Regions from separate parts of the Streptosporangium sp. NPDC005286 genome, predicted to be linked through region 2. Evidence: riboswitches for the same ligand, from Rfam matches in the RefSeq annotation. Region 2 holds a riboswitch; the other holds the start of a gene.
What was found. A riboswitch is a leader RNA that binds a small molecule or an ion and turns the genes downstream of it on or off. The one in region 2 is predicted to bind glycine.
Positions count from the first base shown of each region.

Region 1: it holds a riboswitch for glycine, as region 2 does, so the genes downstream of both, gcvP (aminomethyl-transferring glycine dehydrogenase) here and gcvT (glycine cleavage system aminomethyltransferase GcvT) in region 2, are expected to answer to the same signal.

Region 1 is NZ_JBEXGU010000121.1:20,561-23,953, forward strand. Features, by position in the region: gene ABZU75_RS32740 (MerR family transcriptional regulator) at 1-291, shown strand, start outside; gene ABZU75_RS32745 (bifunctional nuclease family protein) at 371-841, shown strand; gene ABZU75_RS32750 (MerR family transcriptional regulator) at 986-1,606, shown strand; glycine riboswitch at 1,622-1,714, shown strand; gene gcvP (aminomethyl-transferring glycine dehydrogenase) at 1,897-3,393, shown strand, end outside.
Region 2 is NZ_JBEXGU010000079.1:29,845-33,237, forward strand. Features, by position in the region: gene gcvH (glycine cleavage system protein GcvH) at 1-158, opposite strand, end outside; gene gcvT (glycine cleavage system aminomethyltransferase GcvT) at 155-1,246, opposite strand; glycine riboswitch at 1,287-1,371, opposite strand; glycine riboswitch at 1,374-1,472, opposite strand; gene ABZU75_RS26120 (gamma-glutamyl-gamma-aminobutyrate hydrolase family protein) at 1,551-2,246, opposite strand; gene ABZU75_RS26125 (3-oxoacyl-ACP reductase) at 2,386-3,150, opposite strand; gene ABZU75_RS26130 (aldehyde dehydrogenase family protein) at 3,156-3,393, opposite strand, start outside.

The DNA of each region.
Region 1 (3,393 bases), on a different contig from region 2:
GGTCTGCTGGCCGCCGTGGCCCGCTACTACGACGCCGAGGCACTGGTCGTGGCCCGCAGTGTGGGCGCCCTGGCCGCCTTCGGCCTGCGTGCCCGCCACCTGCGGGCGGTCAAGGCCGCCGCGGAACGCGAGGCGGGGCTGGTGGAACAGGCGGTCGCCCCGCTGCTGCGCCGTCGCGGCCCCGGCGCGATCGACCAGGCGGACGAGACGGCGAGGGAGATCTCCGGTCTCCTGCTGGAATTGCACGCCTCGTTGCTGCGTTCCGGAGTCCGTGGGGCACTGGGCCGGTGAGAGCCTGACCAGGCACTCGTACCCCCACGAGTGTTACGTTGAACAAACCGGTCGGAATCCAGCGAAGACGGAGCAGCCCGTGTTGCAGATGGAGGTCGTGGGCGTTCGAGTTGAAATGCCCTCCAACCAGCCGATCGTCCTGCTGAAAGAGACGCATGGGGAGCGTTACCTACCTATCTGGATCGGCATGACGGAAGCCACGGCGATCGCCATGGCCCAGGCCGAGGAACCACCACCCCGGCCACTCACCCATGACCTGTTCCGGGACGTGCTCGAAGGGCTCGGAGTCAGGTTGAACACTGTCAACATCGTCGCTTTACGCGACGGCATCTTCTTCGCGGATCTCGTGTTCTCCAACGGGGTCGAGGTGAGCGCGCGTCCTTCCGACTCGATCGCCTTGGCACTTCGCACCGGTGCACGTATCTTCGCGAGTGAGGATGTGGTACGGGAGGCAGGGGTGATCATCCCTGACGACCAGGAGGACGAGGTGGAGAAGTTCAGGGAGTTCCTTGACACGATCACGCCCGAGGACTTCGGCCGCGCGGGGTAGGAATTTCGGTGCATTTACGCTTCACGACGCGCCGGGTGGGGTCGTTGACTGGACTTGGCCCCAGTCCTACGGTGCAAGTGAAACCTGCGGTCGTGCGTAAACCCCCAGATCAGGCCGTGGGATGAGAGAAAGCCGGAGGTCCGCGTGGCGGTCAGCAGCGGCGAGGGTAGAAACGCCGACCAGGATGACCCGGAACGGCGCCAGTCGGCACGTCAGCGCGCGGGTGAAGAGGGTCTGCTGTTCGACGGGCAACCGGTGAAAGTGCCCGCCGACATCGGCTACAGGGGGCCGACGGCCTGTTCGGCGGCAGGAATCACCTACCGGCAACTCGACTACTGGGCGCGCACCGGCCTGGTCGAGCCCACCGTGAGAGCCGCCCACGGCTCCGGCTCCCAGCGGCTGTACGGCTTCCGTGACATTCTGGTCCTCAAGGTTGTCAAGCGCCTTCTCGACACCGGTGTCTCCCTCCAGCAGATCCGCATCGCCGTGCAGCACCTGCGGGAGCGGGGCGTCAACGACCTGGCCCAGATCACTCTGATGAGCGACGGGGTGAGCGTCTACGAGTGCACCTCGCCGGACGAGGTCATCGACCTGCTCCAGGGGGGCCAGGGAGTCTTCGGTATCGCGCTGGGACGGGTGTGGCAGGAGGTGGAGGGCTCTCTCGCGGATCTTCCCGGCGAACGCGCGGAGTCGGGCGGGGGCCCTTTAGGCGATCATCAGGCCGATGAGTTGGCCCGTCGTCGCAGAGCACGACGAACCGGGTAAACTCGGACTCGCCATTGACCCTGTGCGGGAGAGACCCCGACCGCGATCGGGGCGCCGAAGGAGCAACCTCCCCGGAATCTCTCAGGCACCCTGTACCGCACGGACGAGGCAACTCTGGAAAGCAGACGTGCCCGCCAGGTGCGTCTCACCGACGGTGCAAGCCTCCCGGCAAGGGCAGGTGAAGCTCTCAGGTAGCGACCACGTCGTGATGACAGTCGTGATGACAGAGGGGGAGAACCGGCATATGTCCGCGCCCAGCACCGGTCTCCACCCCGCCCGAGAGGCTTCTCATGACCGATCTGTCATCGCTCAGCGAACTCGCCCCTCCGCCGTTCGCGACCCGTCACATCGGGCCCGACGACGCCGACCAGACCCGCATGCTGGAGGCGGTCGGATTCGCCTCCGTCGCCGACCTGGTCGCGGTGGCCGTGCCCGAGGCGATCCGCTCCTTCGCCCGGCTGGGTCTGCCCCCGGCGGCAGGGGAGTCCGAGGCCCTCGCCGAGCTGCGGGTCCTCGCCGGGCGTAACACCGTGCTCACCTCGATGATCGGCCTGGGCTACCACGACACGATCACCCCGGGTGTCATCCGCCGCAACCTCCTGGAGAACCCGGGCTGGTACACCGCGTACACGCCCTACCAGCCGGAGATCTCCCAGGGCCGGCTGGAGGCCCTGATCAACTTCCAGACCGTCGTCTCCGACCTGACCGCCCTCGACGTCGCGGGGGCCTCCCTGCTGGACGAGGCCACCGCCGCGGCCGAGGCGATGACCCTGGCCCGCCGCGCGGGCCGCACCTCGTCGAAGGTGTTCGTGGTCGACGCCGACGCGCTGCCGCAGACCAAGGCGGTGTTGCGCACCCGTGCCGAGCCGCTCGGCATCGAGCTGGTCGAGAGCGACTTCACCGGAGGGCTCCCCGACTGCTTCGGCGTGCTCGTGCAGTACCCCGGCGCCAGCGGCAGGATTCGCGACTTCCGCGCCATCGCCGACGCCGCCCACGCGTGCGGTGCCCAGGTGGTCGCCGCCGCCGACCTGCTCGCCCTCACCCTCCTGGCCGCGCCGGGCGAGCTCGGCGCCGACATCGCGGTCGGCTCCTCGCAGCGCTTCGGCGTCCCCCTCGGCTTCGGCGGTCCGCACGCCGCCTACATGGCGGTCCGTGACGGCCTCCAGCGCCAGCTGCCCGGCCGCCTGGTCGGCGTCTCCCAGGATGTCGAGGGACGTCCCGCCTACCGGCTCGCGCTCCAGACCCGCGAGCAGCACATCCGCCGGGAGAAGGCCACCAGCAACATCTGCACCGCGCAGGTGCTGCTCGCCGTGATCGCCGGCATGTACGCCGTCTACCACGGCCCCGAGGGCCTGCGCAGGATCGGCCGCCGCATCCACCGGCACGCCGTCGTGCTCGCCGAGGGGCTGCGCCAGGGCGGCGTCGAGGTGGTCCACGACACCTTCTTCGACACCGTGCTCGCCCGCGTGCCCGGACGTGCCGCCGGAGTCGTCGCCGCGGCCCGGGAGAACGGCGTCAACCTGCGCCTGGTCGACGCCGACCACGTGGGCGTCACCTGCGACGAGAGGACCGAGGTTCTCCATCTGGAGCAGGTCCTGGCCGCCTTCGAGGTCAGCGGCACCGTGCTGGCCGACCTGGACGCCGCCGCGCACGACGCGCTGCCCGGCGCGCTGGCGCGGGTCGGCGACTACCTCACCCACCCGGTCTTCCACAGCCACCGCTCCGAGACGGCCATGCTGCGCTACCTGCGCAGGCTCCAGGACAAGGACGTCGCGCTGGACCGGTCG
Region 2 (3,393 bases):
ATCGACGCGCCTACCTCGGGTACCTGCACGTAGACCACGTCGCCCAGCGCCTCGGCGGCGTAGGCGGTGATGCCCACGGTGAGGGTCAGGCCGTCGTCGACGCCGCCGATCCACTCGTGTTCCTTGGTGTAGTGCAGGTCCTCGGGAATGCTGCTCATTTTTTCCTCCTGTAGAAAGGCAGTTCGACGACCTCGACCGGCTCGCGGCTGCCCCGGATGTCGACGGCCAGCCCCGACGACAGGCCGCTGTCCACGTAGGCCATGGCGATGGGCCTGCCCAGTGTCTGGGAGGGCGCCCCGCTGGTGACCTCCCCGGCGACCGTGCCGTCATCGGCGACCACCACCGGATACCCGTGCCGGGGCACCCTGCGGCCGCTCGCGACCAGGCCGACCAGACGACGGGCCGGCGGGACGTCCCTGAGCGGTTCGAGGGCGGCCCGGCCGACGAAGTCGCCCGGCTTGTCAAACCTCACCACACGGCCGAGCCCGGCGTCGAACGGAGTGAGGTCCGCGGAGAGTTCGTTGCCGTAGAGCGGCATGCCCGCCTCCAGCCGGAGGGTGTCGCGCGCGGACAGGCCGGCGGGGACCAGCCCGTGCGGTGCGCCCGCCTCGGTGAGGGCGGTCCAGAGGGGTTCCGCCGCCGAGGCCGCGACGAACAGCTCGAAGCCGTCCTCGCCGGTGTATCCGGTGCGGGCGACGAGGACCTCGTGTCCGGCCACCACGGCGGGCAGGCCCGCGTAGTACCCGAGCCCGTCCAGGTCGGCGTCGGTGAGAGTGCTCAGGATCTCCACCGAGCGCGGCCCCTGGACGGCGACCAGCGCGTACTCCTCGGAGCGGTCCCGCACCGCGGCGTCGAAGTCCTTGGCGCGCTCGGTCAGCTCGGCGGCCACCCGGGGGTAGTTGGAGGCGTTGGCGACGACCATGAACTCTTCGGGGGCCAGCCGGTAGACGATCAGGTCGTCCAGCACGCCGCCCCCGGCGTCGACGATCATCGTGTAGCGGGCGCGGCCGGGCGCCAGCGCGGAGAGGTGGCCGACCAGCGCGTAGTCGAGGGCCTCGGCGGCCTGCGGGCCGGTCACGAAGATCTCACCCATGTGGGAGAGGTCGAACAGGCCGGCCGCCTGGCGGACCGCGTTGTGCTCGGCGGACTCGCTGCCGTAGCGGAGCGGCATCAGCCAGCCCGCGAAGTCGGTCAGCGTCGCGCCGAGGGACTCGTGCACGCCGCGCAGCGGCGTAGGTCGGGACATGTTCGCACCTCAGACAAGGGACAGATGAGATCATCCTCCCCCTCTGTCATTGGTGCCTGAGAGTTTCATCCGGGTTTTACCGGACTTTCACCTTCGGCGAGGTCGTGGGACCTGCTTTCCAGAGGCACCTACCCGCACGGTCCTTTGCCTTGAGAGGTTCGCGGGGAGGGCTTGCTCCTTCAGGGGTCCTGGCCTGGATGTCAGGACACTCTCCCGCGCGGGGTTCATCGGTGTCGCAGGCCAGCCTAACCGCCCGCACCGGCCGAGCGAAATCCCCGGGCGCGCACCGGCCTTCACGAATCACTCAGCGGCGGGTGTGCCGGACCAGTGCCTCGAACAGGGCCGACTCGTCGTCGGTCTCGGGATGCCACTGGACGGCGAGGGCGAACGGATGATCCTCCACCTCCACGGCCTCCACCGTGCCGTCCTCGGCGTGGGCGGTCACGGTCAGGCCCTCGGCGAGCAGGTCAACGGCCTGGTGGTGGTAGTGGGCCACGTCCACGGTCTCGGTCCCGAAGACCTTCGAGGTCAGGCTGCCGGGGGCGAGCCGCACCGGCATCCTGCCGTAGCTGCCGGGGGCCGGGGCGTGCCCCTGGTGGCCCACCACGTCGGGCAGGTGCTGGTGGAGGCCGCCGCCGAGGGCGACGTTCAGGATCTGCATGCCCCTGCAGATGCCGAGGAAGGGCAGGTCCCGCTCCAGCGTCGCCCGGACCAGTCCCAGTTCGGCGTCGTCGCGGAACGGCCGGACGTAGCCGGTCCGCTCGTGCGGCTCCTGCCCGTACCGCTCCGGGCCGACGTCCCCGCCGCCGGCCAGGATCAGCCCGTCCAGGCGCTCCACGAGCGTCGCGGGGTCGCCCGCGGGCGGCAGGATCACCGGCTGCCCGCCCGCGCGGGCCACGTGGTCGACGTAGTCGTACGGCAGCAGCGCGGTGGTCGTCTCCCAGACGGTGAACCTCGCGGGCTCGACGTAGCAGGTGATGCCGATGACGGGACGGGACATGATCTCTTTCTCACGCGGACGCCGGGGACATGGGACATCCGCCCACGTCCTCGCACGTTATCGGGGCCAGGGTATGGCCTGGGCAAATCCCGCCACCGCCGGTCGCGAAGGTGGCGGGGGCGGAGATGGCCGGGAGCGGTCAGAGTGGCGTGACGTAGGCGCCCGAGATGCCGCCGTCCACCAGGAACTCCGCGCCGGTGACGAAGCTCGCGTCGTCCGAGGCGAGGAACGCCACCGCGGCGGCGATCTCGGTCGCCTCGGCGAAGCGGCCGATCGGGATGTGCACCAGGCGGCGCTGTGCCCGCTCGGGGTCCTTGGCGAACAGCTCCTGCAGCAGCGGGGTGTTGACCGGGCCGGGGCAGAGCGCGTTGACCCGGATGCCCTCGCGGGCGAACTGCACGCCCAGCTCGCGCGACATCGCCAGTACCCCGCCCTTGGAGGCGGTGTAGGAGATCTGGCTGGTCGCCGAGCCCATCACGGCCACGAACGACGCGGTGTTGATGATCGACCCCTTGCCCTGCCGCCGCATGTACGGGATGGCGTGCTTGCAGCACAGGTAGACGGAGGTGAGGTTGACCTCCTGGACCCGGCGCCAGGCGTCGATGCCGGTCTCCAGGATCGAGTCGTCCTCCGGCGGTGAGATGCCCGCGTTGTTGAACGCGATGTCCACGCTGCCGTAGCTGTCGAACGCGGTCTGGAACATCCGGACGACGTCGTCCTCGCTGGTCACGTCGGCCTTCACGAACAGGCCGCCGACCTCGGCCGCGGCCGCCGCGCCGGTCGTCTCGTCCAGGTCCACGCACACGACGCGGGCGCCCTCCTCGGCGAACCGGCGCGCGGTGGCCAGGCCGATCCCGCTACCGGCGCCGGTGATGACGGCCACCCGGTCCTGCAAACGCAGCATCGCTTCTACTCCTCGGAAATGAAGACGTTCTTGGTCTCGGTGAACGCGGACAGGGCGTCCGGTCCCAGCTCGCGGCCGAGGCCCGACTGCTTGAAACCGCCGAACGGGGTCCAGTAGCGGACGCTCGAATGCGAGTTGACGCTCAGGTTGCCCGCCTCGACGGCCCTGGCCACCCGGAGCGCCCGGCCGACGTCACGGGTCCAGATGGACCCGCTCAGGCCGTACGGGGTGTCGTTGGCGATC